3 regions of the Citrobacter telavivensis genome follow, and region 1 is predicted to be linked to each of the others. Evidence: riboswitches for the same ligand, from Rfam matches in the RefSeq annotation. Region 1 holds a riboswitch; each other region holds the start of a gene.
The links. Region 1 has a riboswitch for cobalamin ahead of btuB (TonB-dependent vitamin B12 receptor BtuB). Riboswitches for the same ligand answer to the same signal wherever they lie in the genome.
Positions count from the first base shown of each region.

Region 2: another riboswitch for cobalamin. It lies ahead of ACERJC_RS09515 (cobyrinic acid a,c-diamide synthase CobB); the one in region 1 lies ahead of btuB (TonB-dependent vitamin B12 receptor BtuB).
Region 3: another riboswitch for cobalamin. It lies ahead of ACERJC_RS08065 (ABC transporter substrate-binding protein); the one in region 1 lies ahead of btuB (TonB-dependent vitamin B12 receptor BtuB).

Region 1 is NZ_JBGUBF010000007.1:1,363-5,821, reverse strand. Features, by position in the region: gene sthA (Si-specific NAD(P)(+) transhydrogenase) at 1-72, opposite strand, end outside; gene fabR (HTH-type transcriptional repressor FabR) at 271-924, shown strand; gene ACERJC_RS21025 (YijD family membrane protein) at 921-1,280, shown strand; gene trmA (tRNA (uridine(54)-C5)-methyltransferase TrmA) at 1,338-2,438, opposite strand; cobalamin riboswitch at 2,553-2,746, shown strand; gene btuB (TonB-dependent vitamin B12 receptor BtuB) at 2,812-4,459, shown strand, end outside.
Region 2 is NZ_JBGUBF010000001.1:1,981,037-1,985,495, forward strand. Features, by position in the region: gene cbiB (adenosylcobinamide-phosphate synthase CbiB) at 1-479, opposite strand, end outside; gene ACERJC_RS09515 (cobyrinic acid a,c-diamide synthase CobB) at 476-1,855, opposite strand; cobalamin riboswitch at 1,945-2,119, opposite strand; gene pocR (transcriptional regulator PocR) at 2,423-3,340, opposite strand; gene pduF (propanediol diffusion facilitator PduF) at 3,549-4,358, opposite strand.
Region 3 is NZ_JBGUBF010000001.1:1,700,391-1,704,849, reverse strand. Features, by position in the region: gene ACERJC_RS08070 (FecCD family ABC transporter permease) at 1-746, opposite strand, end outside; gene ACERJC_RS08065 (ABC transporter substrate-binding protein) at 812-1,864, opposite strand; cobalamin riboswitch at 2,085-2,312, opposite strand; gene ACERJC_RS08060 (GNAT family N-acetyltransferase) at 2,491-2,982, opposite strand; gene dauA (C4-dicarboxylic acid transporter DauA) at 3,129-4,459, opposite strand, start outside.

The DNA of each region.
Region 1 (4,459 bases):
ACCCATTGCAGCGCCTTCGCCGCCGGGGCCGGAACCTATTACTATGGCATCGTAATCGTAGGAATGTGGCATGGTAAGGCTTACCTGTTCTTATACATAAAAGCAACAGAATAGTAACATCATTGCCGGGATAACCCAATTATCGTTGTGCTTTTTTGCGAAGCTGAAGCACAAACTGCGCGCAAACAATCATTCACAAAGCGGAACAAGCAGATTAACTTTGAACTCTGGTATAGTGCCAGACAAGACATATGGAAGGATTCAGACATCGTGATGGGCGTTAGAGCGCAGCAAAAAGAAAAAACCCGGCGTTCGCTGGTAGAGGCCGCATTTAGTCAACTGAGCGCAGAGCGTAGCTTCGCCAGCCTGAGTTTGCGTGAAGTCGCGCGCGAAGCGGGCATTGCGCCAACCTCCTTTTATCGTCATTTCCGTGATGTTGATGAACTCGGCCTGACGATGGTCGATGAAAGCGGTCTGATGCTGCGTCAGTTGATGCGCCAGGCTCGTCAGCGTATCGCCAAGGGCGGGAGTGTGATCCGCACCTCGGTCTCTACATTTATGGAGTTCATCGGTAACAACCCCAACGCCTTCCGTTTATTATTGCGTGAACGTTCTGGTACCTCAGCGGCTTTCCGTGCCGCCGTTGCACGAGAAATTCAGCACTTCATCGCGGAACTTGCGGATTATCTGGAACTCGAAAACCATATGCCGCGCGCGTTTACTGAAGCGCAAGCCGAAGCGATGGTGACGATTGTCTTCAGTGCAGGCGCCGAGGCGCTGGACGTGGGGGCGGAACAACGCCAACAGTTAGAAGAGCGACTGGTACTGCAACTGCGCATGATTTCGAAAGGCGCGTTTTACTGGTATCGCCGCGAACAAGAGAAGATGACCCTCATTCCAGGTAACGTGAAGGAAGAGCAATGAAACAGTCAGTTCAGGATAAAGGTACGCTGTTGCTGGCGCTGGTCGCTGGCTTGTCGATCAATGGCACATTCGCGGCGCTGTTTAGCTCCATCGTGCCGTTCTCTGTATTCCCGATTATCTCGCTGGTGCTGACGGTGTACTGTCTGCATCAACGTTATCAGAATCGCACCATGCCTGTGGGGTTACCGGGCCTGTCTGCCGCCTGCTTTATTCTCGGCGTTCTGCTTTACAGCACCGTGGTGCGCGCGGAGTATCCGGATATCGGCTCCAACTTCTTCCCGGCGGTGCTGTCGGTCATTCTGGTCTTCTGGATCGGCGTGAAAATGCGTAATCGCAAGCAGGAAGTGTCGGAATAAAAGCGGCTGACGTCCAGGCCGGATGCGGCATAAATGCCTTATCCGGCCGATAACCGATTACTTCGCCGTCAACAACACTCCGCACTCCATATGGTGCGTATACGGGAACTGATCGAACAGCGCCAGACGTGAGACGTTATGCGTCTGGCTCAAGGTTTCCAGGTTCTTGCACAGCGTCTGTGGATTGCAGGAGATGTACAGAATACGCGGATACGCCTGCACCATTTTCTCCGTCTCACTGTCCAGACCGCTGCGGGGCGGATCGACAAAAATCGTTTCGCACTGATAGCTTTTCAGATCGATGCCCTGCAAGCGGTTAAACTCGCGCACGCCGTTCATCGCCTGCGTAAACTCTTCCGCCGCCATGCGGATAATCTGCACGTTATCAATCTGATTCGCCGCAATGTTGTATTGCGCGGCGGCAACCGAGGGTTTAGCGATTTCGGTCGCCAGTACGCGCTCAAAGTTGCGCGCCAGCGCGAGCGAAAAGTTGCCATTCCCGCAGTACAGTTCGAGCAGATCGCCTTTCGATTCGCGGGTAACATCCAGCGCCCACTCCAGCATCTGAATGTTCATTGCCGCATTGGGTTGCGTAAAGCTGTTCTCGACCTGACGATAAATCATCTCTTTGCCCGCAACCGGCAAGCGTTCGTCGATGTAATCCTGGTCCAGCGCGATTTTCGTTTTCGTCGCGCGGCCAATCAGATGCACGTTCAGGTTCTGCGCGCGCAGCGCATCGCGCAATGCTTCGGCGGCTTCACGCCACTCATCGTCCAGCTTTTTATGATACAGCAGCGAGACCACCGCCTGATTGCTCATGGTGGTCAGGTAATCAATCTGGAACAGCTTATGGCGCAGCACGCGGTTGTCGCGTACGCCAGCGATCATCGCGGTCATTAACTGATTGATCAGTTCACTCGCCGCCGGGAAGCTGTCGACGCGAATTCGGCTTTTGCTCTGCTGATCAAAAATGATGTGATACAGGTCGTCACCATCGTGCCAGATGCGGAACTCCGCACGCATACGGTAGTGACTGACCGGCGAGCGAAACACTTCCGGAACCAGGCCAGAAAAGGGCGCCATCATACTCTGCAAGCGCACCACTTTCTCGGCGAGCTGCGCGTCATACTGTTCTGTCGGAAGGTGTTCGGGGGTCATGATGTATCCTGAAAAATATAAGTACGCGGGGATTGTAGGGATTGCTCAACAGATGTCCAGACATTGATGACTTCCGATATTTAACAATCACGCTGGACAGTAAGATGTTACAAACTGTAGCATCCGTGTGCCGGTCCTGTGAGTTAATAGGGAATCCAGTGTAAATCTGGAGCTGACGCGCAGCGGTAAGGAAAGGTGAGATGAGAGCGTAAGCAGACACTGCCCTCGGGTGGGAAGTCTTCATTTCTGGTATCCCTGACGGGGATACCCTTCCAAGCCCGAAGACCTGCCGGCTAACGTCGCAACTGGTTTTCATCATCGCGTACTATCGGTGGGACCTGCGGCATCCTTCTTATATTGTGGATGCTTTACAATGATTAAAAAAACATCGCTGTTGACGGCGCTCTCCGTCACGGCCTTTTCAGGTTGGGCACAGGATGCCACGCCTGACACGCTTGTCGTGACGGCAAACCGTTTTCAGCAACCTGTTAATACCGTTCTGGCACCAACTGACATTGTCACGCGTGAAGATATCGAACGCTGGCAGTCCCGAACTGTCCTTGATGTCATGCGCCGTCTGCCTGGCGTGGATGTCGCCCAGAATGGCGGCATGGGGCAAAGCTCTTCTCTGTTTGTGCGGGGTACCGAAGCGAAACACGTTCTGGTGTTAGTGGATGGTATTCCGGTCGCCCGTCCGGGCATTTCGAATAACTCCGATATTGATCAGATTCCGGTCTCGCTGGTGCAGCGCATCGAATATATCCGCGGCCCGCGTTCAGCGATTTATGGTTCCGGTGCCATTGGCGGAGTAGTGAACATTATCACCATGGCCGGTGAGGAGCGTTCGCAGATCAATGCTGGCGTGGGGTCAAAAGGCTATCAGCAGTATGACGGCACTTATCGCCAGCGTTTTGGTGATACCGTGGTGACCGCTGCCGGGGCATATCAGACCACCAAAGGCTTCGATGTTCAGCCGCGCTCCAGCTACAGCGGTGATAGCGATCGCGATGGCTATCGCAACAAGCTGTTCTGGGGAGGCGTTGAGCACAAATTTAACGATCAATTCGAGGGTTACTTCCGTGGCTACGGCTATGCCAGTAATGCCGATTATGACCAGGGGAAATGGGGTTATGACGGCGGAAACGACGAGCACCAGAATTACACCCAGTCGTGGGATACAGGGCTGCGCTTCAATTCCGGTATCTACTCTTCGCAACTGGTCGCCAATTACCAGCGTATTAAGGACTACAACTACAGCAGTCTGAACGGGCGCTATGCGACAGGTTACAGCCTTGATGACATGGAGCAGCGCTATGTCCAGTGGGGTAACAACGTTATTGTCGGGCACGGTGCTGTCAGCGCGGGTGTCGACTGGAAGCAAGAAAAGCTGATGTCCTTTGGCGAGTATGGGACAGACAACTATAAGCGTGATAACACGGGCCTCTATTTGACCGGGCAACAGCAGATTGACAGCGTGACGCTGGAAGCGTCTGGTCGTGAAGATCATGACGACCAGTTTGGCTGGCATGGCACCTGGCAAACGGCGGCGGGCTGGCAGTTCGTTGATGACTATAAGGTGACACTCTCTTACGGCACGGGCTTCCTTGCGCCTTCACTGGGGCAACAGTTTGGTGCGGAGCGTTTTGGCATTGCCTCTAACCCGAATCTGAAGCCGGAAGAATCGAAGCAGTGGGAAGCTGGGCTGGAAGGGCTGACCGGTCCGCTTGACTGGCGCTTGTCGACCTATCGCTACAAAATCCAGAATCTGATCGACTACAACAACAATACCTACTTCAACGTCAAATCCGCGACCATCAAGGGGCTGGAATGGACGGGAAACCTGACAACCGGTCCGGTCGATCACCGCTTAACGTTGCAGTATGTGGATCCGCGCGATGATGAAACCGATCAACAGCTTTATCGCCGCGCCAGGCAGCAGGTGAAGTATGAGCTGAGCGGGCAGGTCTACGAGCTGGGCTGGGATGTGACCTATCAGTACATCGGCGAGCGCTACGATTACG
Region 2 (4,459 bases), on a different contig from region 1:
AGCGGCGCGATGATGCCGTCAACCGTATTCTCCGCAACAGTTTCCACCACCGCCCGGTTGATCTGTTCCGGCTGAAGTTGCGACGTATCGCGACCGACAATCCACGAGAGTTTTTCACGGCTTTGCGCAAGGTTACCTTCACGTAGCGGGCGCTCAACCTCCTGCGCCGCCGTCGCCAGACAGCGCCCCGCCAGCACGGTGAAGATCATCCAGACTTCAACGACCCAACCGAGCCACGGATGAATCAGCGCCGCCAGCCGTAACACGCCCCAGGCGACCGCCCACGTCAGCCCCACAACCACCAGCCACATTACCCCGCCGCCGATACGTAACGCCCGATCGCTGTGGCAGAAGCGGCGAATAATCCGTTGCACGACATTGATCAGATTGCCTATCCAGCGCACCGGATGCGGCCAGTCTGGCGGGTCGCCAATCACGACATCCAGAAGCCAGGCCACGCACCATGCCAGTAGCGTCATAACGCCTCCCGTGCGGCGTTCAGCCAGTGATTAAGCATTAATGGACGCTGAGCAAAGTGAACGTGCAGATAGCTGGCAAAGGTATTGCCGATTCGCCAGCCGCCAGACCACGCTTGCACCGTCTGACCGTCACGGACTTTGCGACATGCCAGCACGGCGGGCGTTTCAGGGGAAAAGTCGGAGTAATGAAATTCATGACCGCGCAGCACGTCACCTTCCGCAGCCAGCAACGTGGGCTGCAGAGCCTGCGCTTCACAATAGCCGAAGCGGGTCAGTCGTTTACCCATTTTGCTGCGACCGGGAATGATATCGGCCATGCGATGCTCTACCCCGTCAGCATCTTCCAGCAGGCTGCCGAGGTACATTAATCCGCCGCACTCGGCGTAGATCGCGACGCCGCGCTGGTGCGCCTCGCGCAGGCTTGCCAGCATGGTGCTGTTGGCCGCCAGCGTGGCCGCATGCAGTTCCGGATAACCACCGCCCAGCCAGACCATCTGGCAATCGGGCAACACGCGATCGTGGAGCGGACTGAAGCGCACAATGTTGACACCGGTACGCGCCAGCAACTTCACGTTGTCGGGGTAATAAAAGTTAAAGGCTTCATCATCGGCCATCGCCAGCGTCAGACCGTCCCCGGCGTTCGCCGCAGGAAGCTCAGGCCACTCACCCTGTGGTAACGCCTCAAGATGGCTTAACGCCAGTAACTGGTCGATATTCAGCGTGTTTTCCAGTCGGGCAGCGAAATCCTGCCACAACGGTTGATTCACGACGGACTCGCGCGCGGTCACCAGCCCCAGATGCCGTTCGGGTAACGCAACGCCCTCAACGCGCGGAACGTAACCCAGCACCGGCACGGCGCAGTAGTGTTCGATGGCGGTTTTCAGCAACTGGAAATGGGACTCGCTATTAACGCGATTAACAATAACGCCGGCAATGTTCAGCGTCGGGTCAAAATGCTGGAAGCCCATCACCGTGGCGGCAATGGAGGTAGAAACGGCTTTCCCATCAACCAGCAGAATCACCGGGCAGCCCAACTGTTTTGCCATCGCCGCGGTGCTACAGTAGTTGGGGTCAGTGCCGTAGCCGTCGTACAGCCCCATCACCCCTTCGATCACCGCAATATCCATGTCCTGCATCTGTTCGCTGAACAGCGCATTAAGAATCGATTCGGGAAGCATGAAGCTGTCGAGATTACGGGAAGCGGTGCCGCTGATGGCCGTATGCCAGGCGGTATCCAGGTAGTCAGGGCCGACTTTGCAGGGTTGGACGCGTAAACCACGTTGTTTCAATGCGTTCAGCAAGCCCAGCGTCACCGTGGTTTTACCACAGCCGCTACCGGTACCTGCCAGAACAAACGCGTACTGCTTTGCCGCCATGACCCTGATCCTGTTCAGGGTGGTAGGGATGTACTGACACCCAGTCTTCCGACTGTACGCATCTGAGCAACCCACTTCCCACCGAAGTTGTTGGTAGTATCCGACAGGCTGGTCTTCTGGCTTAGCGTCGTCCTCGCCCGTCCTTCCCAATCTTGCGATCAGTGGTCTTCACGGGGTTGTCAGCATCACAGCAGCGGGGGCTGCGGGGGATTTTCACCCCCTTCCCAGACACAATTGTGTCAAACCTGTCGGCTTAAATGATGAGCAGAATGAATTCTCCTCATCACAACAATACTTTTTCGTTACTTATTCGTTGCGCATTTTTTATCAACATAAAATGCCGCAATAAAACGATTCTGAATGAAATGTCATGCAAGAGAATAATGAAACCTCTTAACAATGACACTGTATCTCATCACAGAAATAAAAACTGGTGAAGATTATTCCGTAAAGAGCGATATTTTATTGCGCTATGACAATTTATTGCTGTACTAAAAACACTTAACCATTATAAATGACCGGATTACACGAGAATATCAAAAATCGGCAATAGCAAAATATTGCTATTTATGCCGACTCAGCAGGCAAGTTTTCATTTATTTTTTGTCGATAGGCCTGCGGCGTAACCTGATAAGTCTGACGGAACACTTTGCAAAAATAGCTGGTTTGCGAAAAACCTAAATTGCGGGCAATACTGGCAATGCTCCAGTCACTGTGGCAAAGCAGCTCTCTGGCACTGGCCATGCGCTGTTGATTGACCCACGCATTAAAACCAATGCCCTGATATTTTTTGAACAGTTTGCTGAAATAGTACGGGCTCAGATAGACGTGCGATGCCACATCTTCAAGACGAAGATCGTCAGACAGATGCGCATCAATATAACGCAACGCTTTTTTCATCTTACTGTCATGAGGGCTGGCGGCGCGGGCCGGACGTGCAGGTTCCGTAGGCTGCGCACTGTCTTTGATCACCACGAAATTGAGCTGCTTTTTGAGGCAGTTTTCAACAATGAGTTTGAGCAGATCCGCCGAGGCCATCACGCGTGAATAGTCCATTTCCGGGACATTACTGAACTCATTGAGCAGTTCTGGATCGGCCTGCCAGCGATCGTCAACCTTCATGATGTTAAGCAGATCGATACCGTCATCGTTACGTAAACGCACCTGGCCGCACAAGACGAACCCGACAAGATGGCCTGAGATCACGAGAGGAATAGAAAAATCGGTTAGCCCGGCATGACAGCGATAGATACAGGGTTGATCCGATTTTGACGCTTCCAGTCCTCCACAGCGATCGCTCATACGACACCGGGTACTGTGTTGTGGATGCTGACGCATCAGTTGACAAAAAGGCGTGAAATTAAACAGCTCAGAAATCTCATCACCGTGAATATTGACAACCACAACAGCCAGGCTGGTCGCTTGCGCAAAATCCTGTGCGATTTTATTAATGAGTTCTGAGTTCAGGGTACTCGCAGAAATCATGATAAAATCCCTCAGTTAATCCATTGTTATAATGAAAACATAAATTTTACATTCACTTTTTATCATCCCCTATCCGTGTATGTAAATGACAGAAAGTATAAGGGACAATAACAAAAGTCTCCCCGGGTGGGGAGACTTTTTAGTCAGTTCGTGAAAGCAGATCACGAAATAGAAATTAAAGACGTGATAATAGCCGTATGTGTCCGAATTACGCGTCTGTCTCTTCAATTTTACAGGTATTACAGGGCAAATTTTTACCAATGAGGTACTTGTAGATAGCCGCTCCCGCGCACGCACCAATCAGTGGCGCGATAATCGGCACAATAAAGTACGGAATATCACGTCCGCCAGTCATCGCAATATCCCCCCAGCCCGCCATCCAGGCGAACAGTTTAGGACCAAAATCACGCGCCGGGTTCATGGCAAACCCTGTCAACGGGCCTGTGGATGCGCCAATCACCGCCACCAGAATGCCGATCAGCAGCGGCGCCAGTGGTCCCTTAGGCACGCCGTTGCCATCATCCGTCAGCGCCATAATCAGCCCCATCAGAATAGAGGTGATGACGATTTCGACCCCTGCCGCCTGCCACACGCTAAGCGCGGCGGCCGGATATGTACTGAAAATGCTGGCCAGATAGAGGCTATCGGCGCTGCCGCGAACCATATTGTGGGCAGTTTCGTACTCGGTGAATAAATTGCCGTAAAGCAGATAGGCCAGCACCGCGCCGCCAAACGCACCCGCAACCTGCGCAATGGTGTAAGGCAGAACTTTGCGTCCCGGGAAGCAGGCAAACAGCCAGAGTGCGACGGTGATCGCCGGGTTCAGATGCGCCCCGGAAATTCCCGCTGTCAGATAAACCGCAAGCGAAATTCCCAGACCCCAAATAATACAAATTTCCCAGAGACCCAGACTGGCACCTGCAACTTTCAGTGCGCTAAGGCAGCCGATACCAAAAAACAAAAACAATCCGGTACCCAAAAACTCGGCAATGCATTGCGCTTTCAGTGAATCATTCATTGTGACACCTTCTTAGAAGCGTTCGTGTCCTTACCAGCGGACCCTTGCTGGTCGTAGAGTACAACAACACCTACTATAGAAAGAGGTCGCTGAAAATTGTT
Region 3 (4,459 bases), on a different contig from region 1:
GCTGCGGATTCTGCACCAAAGGAGAAGGCATCCAGATGACGGGCATAACAAAAGCATATTGCGACGCCAACCAGCGCGGTGGGGACAGCCAGTACCACGTCCGGCCAGCGGACACCGCTCAGATTCCCGAGTAACCAGAACATAATGCCGCGCGCCTGTTCTGCGTTGGCGGAGCGGGTGATGATCAGTGACGTCAGCGCATTGAACAGTTGTGAACTGGCGATACCGGCGAGAATGATTTGCGTGGTTATGCCACCACCCTGCCTGCCGCCCGCTGCGACGGCCAGCAGGGCCACAAACAGAAAGGCGGTCAGGGCGCCGATAAATGCGCCGAACGACATGCTTATCATGCCCGCGCCCAGTCCGGTCAGCGCAACCAGCACCGCCCCGGTAGACGCGCCGGCTGAAATGCCCAAGAGATAGGGCTCGGCAAGTGCATTACGCAGTAATGACTGTAAAACCACGCCCGACACGGCAAGGCAAGCGCCACAGCTGGCAGAAACCAGTGCTCGGGTCAGGCGATAGTTCCAGACGATCCCGGCGTCCAGCGCATCAACCGGATAGTGAGTATCAAACAGACGGTTTGCCAGCGTGTTGAGCACATGCTGCCAGGGAATAAACGTCTCGCCAATGGCGATCCCCGCCAGCAGGACGCCGCACATCAGCACGCTAACCCAGAGGGCGTGACCGCAAACATTGACCGCTAACCGACTGACGGCGTGACGCGTCCTGCGTAAATCGCTCATAGTAACCTGCGTTTCGGAGTGCATAAAACGCGCCGGACCCGTCGGGGTCTGGCGCGAAACGAGGATTAATGCGCGGCCTGAGGATGCGCTAAGCCGTACTCAACCAGGGCATCCGCCAGCTTTTCAACACCGTCAATGGTTCTGATACCGGCATTCATGGTCTGCACGTCAATCACCGGTAAATGATTGGCTTTTACGGCGGGGATCAGTTGGGTGACCGGATCGGATTTCAGGTAATCCATTTTCACCTGCCAGTCATCGGCCGGGAAACGACGACGACTCATTTCCCCCAGCACAATTACCGACGGCTGGGCTTTCGCGATAGTTTCCCAACCGACAGTCGGCCACTCTTCGGCGGAATCAATGACGTTTTTGACGCCCAGCGTTTGCGCAATCCAGGCCGCAGGCCCTAATTTCCCGGCGACGTAAGGATCAAGTTGCAGGTCAGCGCTGGAGAACCAGAAGACGGCGGAGACGTTGCTGTCCATCCCGGCGATTTTGTTTTTCGCTGCCGCTTCGCGCGCCTTAAGGCTGGCAATCAGTTCGTCACCCTTATCCTGAACGTCGAAGATCGTCGCTAAGTCGGCGACTTCCTGATAGACCATCGCGATATCAAACATCCCTTTGCGAACGCCGTCACCACCATCTTCGTTATCTTTCGCGCAGTCAGCCGGTGCGGTATAGACGGGGACCTTCAATTCGCTGAACTGTTCATAAGACGCCACGGTACCGGCGGGGCCGATTTGCCATTCGAACTGGCTGGCGACCAGATCCGGTTTTTTGGCAATGATGCCTTCGAAACTGGGGATGTTTTGCGCAATCACGGCAATTTTGTCATTTGCTGCTTTCCAGGCATCGGGAACCGGTCCAAACCACAGCGACGTTCCCACCACGCGGTCAGCCAGACCCAGTGCATACAGGATCTCTGTACTGTTTTGTCCCACGGTGGCAACACGTTTTGGCGCTGCGTTAAACGTGATATCCCGACCGCAGTTTTTAATCGTCAATGGATATTCCGTTTTTGCAGCATGAGAAAGACCTGAAGTAAGAAACAGCGCGGCACCAGCAACAGCCAGAAGCGTTTTTTTATAAGGTAAAGAGGTAAAATTAGCGTGCATTATTATCATCCCGTTCATGCCAGAATCTGAACGTCTGGTCATGGATTATGTCGTTCCTTATATCGGGAGAGTTCATGACGATAGATGACATAACATCGTGAAATTTATGCATGACTTTATGCAAATAAAGAAAGTATGCGGTTCAGTCAGAAAACTGATTCACCTTTTCACAGTGACTTATGTCAAATAAATCATCCCATGGACCATCCCGTCCACTCAATGGAGCATAAATTTGACAGCAGGTCTCCTGACTCACGGTAATCAGAATATCGGCCTTCCCATAAAGATTCGCTTTACAGTGACCTGCAACAAAATATGCTGCACGAGGATATTCTGCATCCGCCTACAGTTGCGGGGGCAGTTATGGCATAAGATTAGAATAATCCGCACCATATTCCTATTCACTACAATGTTGGTGTAATGAAATGCTGTCGGAAAGGACTGTATCGGCATTTGTTAACAAGATCAATCACCGGGTAAAGAGAGGGCATAATCGGGCGTGAAAGTATTTAATTCATAAATTTCAATTAGTTAGTATTTTTTGAATAATAAAATTCGGGATGACAAAACGTAGTGATGAAAAGCTAAATGAGAATTGATTGACATTGATCAATTAATATTCTTAGTCATGCCAATTTATGTGATCTCTCCATATGCACTAATTGCCAGTGATCGTGCATATCCATCACCACCTGAAAATTATTACGTTTCCAGAATGAATATCCGCCCGGTAAAAAATGGTGGGTATGCAAGTATAATAGGGTGTACTGGTGCTGCTCACAAAATGTTTCAGCAAAAGCGAGTAACTGACGGCCAATACCTTTTCTGCGATAGCGTTTGTCCACATAACAGCGACAAATTTCCGCCGTTTCATTCAAAATATAACGCCCGCGAAGTTCAGCTATTCGGTCGTCATATTGGCAGACGGCCAGGGTAGCAATGAGTTCATGCTCTTCGCTCCAGGCGCAAAGCAATAAATTCCGCTCCTGCTGAATATACTGCTGTTGCAGATGAAAAACATCCTGTCCGGCAGAAGGAACAGGTCTTCCAGCAGCAAAGAATTCATTCAAATGCTGGGTCAGAAATAACTGAACCGCCGGAATATCATCTCCGGTCATTTCACGTAAGGTAAAGGGAATCACGAACTGCCACTCTTATTCACAGGAACAGAAAACGGATAATAACAACTCAGGAGAGGAAAACCAGCGGGCAGAGTGGAAAATGTTACCGGCCCGTACAGGAACGGACCGATAACTGCCAGAGATTACAAATCAGCCAGCGCCGCGTCGCGGTTCGGGAAGAACGTCAGGCGTCCCGGAATCGGCTTAATACCGGCGCGCGCCATCGTGCGCAGCGGCTGGAATTCCACGTTTGTCACGCGCAGTTCGCACCCTTCCGGCAATCTTTTCACAAAGCGCTGGAAGGCATCCAGGCCCCCGGCATCCAGCACGGGCACCGCATCCCACTTCAGCACGACAATGCGCTTGCCTTCAATGCGCGACTCCAGATCGGTGAACAATCCTTCAGCCGCGGCAAAGAACAGCGGGCCTATCACGCGCAGCACCAGCACATCCTCTGGCACCTCAACGTTCACCGCGGCCAGTCGCGTCATGCGCGCGATACGGCGCATAAACAGTAACGAGGCCAGCACAATCCCGACGCTAATGGCAATGACCATGTCAAACAGCACCGTCAGCGACATACACATCATCATCACAATGATGTCGTCTTTGGGCGCGTGACGCAGTAAATCCACCACCTTGTGGGCTTCGCTCATGTTCCACGCCACCATCAGCAGCAGGGCCGCCATCGCCGACAGCGGTAGCCAGGAGAGCAGTGGCGCCAGCGCCAGCAGCGCCATGATCACCAGAAGCGCGTGGATCACAGCGGAAATCGGGGAGGTAGCGCCAGCGCGGACGTTCGCCGCCGAGCGGGCAATCGCCGCCGTTGCCGTAATCCCGCCGAAGAAAGGCGCGACGATGTTACCCAGCCCCTGACCGATCAGTTCACTGTTGGCCTTGTGTTTGGTACCGGTCATTCCGTCGAGCACCACGGCGCAGAGCAGAGACTCAATCGCCCCCAGCATCGCCATAGAAAACGCCGCCGGAAGCAGAGCGCGCAGGGAATCCCAGCTCAGGGTGAAATCAGAATCCGGCAGGTTCCACGGCAGCACCAGCTGCGGCAGCAGTTGCGGGATCCCATTGCCCTGTGAGCCGTCGGCCAGAATATAGTGGAACTGAGAACCAATGGTCGCAACATGTCCGCCCAGCAGGTTGACAATCCCCATGACGACGCAACCGGCGAGCAGGGCGGGCAGGTGACCTGGCAGGCGAATGCCCAGACGCGGCCAGAAAATCAGGGTGCCCAGCGTGACCACGCCGATGGCGGCGTCACCCAGGTTGATGGTCGGCAGAGCCATAAACAGCGCGCCGACTTTCTGCAGATAGTGCTCCGGTACGTGGGCCATCTGCAGACCGAGGAAGTCTTTGATTTGCATGGTACCAATGGTGATACCAATCCCTGAAGTAAAACCTAAGGTCACTGAAACCGGGATGTACTCAATCAGGCGACCGAAGCGGGCCAGGCCAAAGAGGA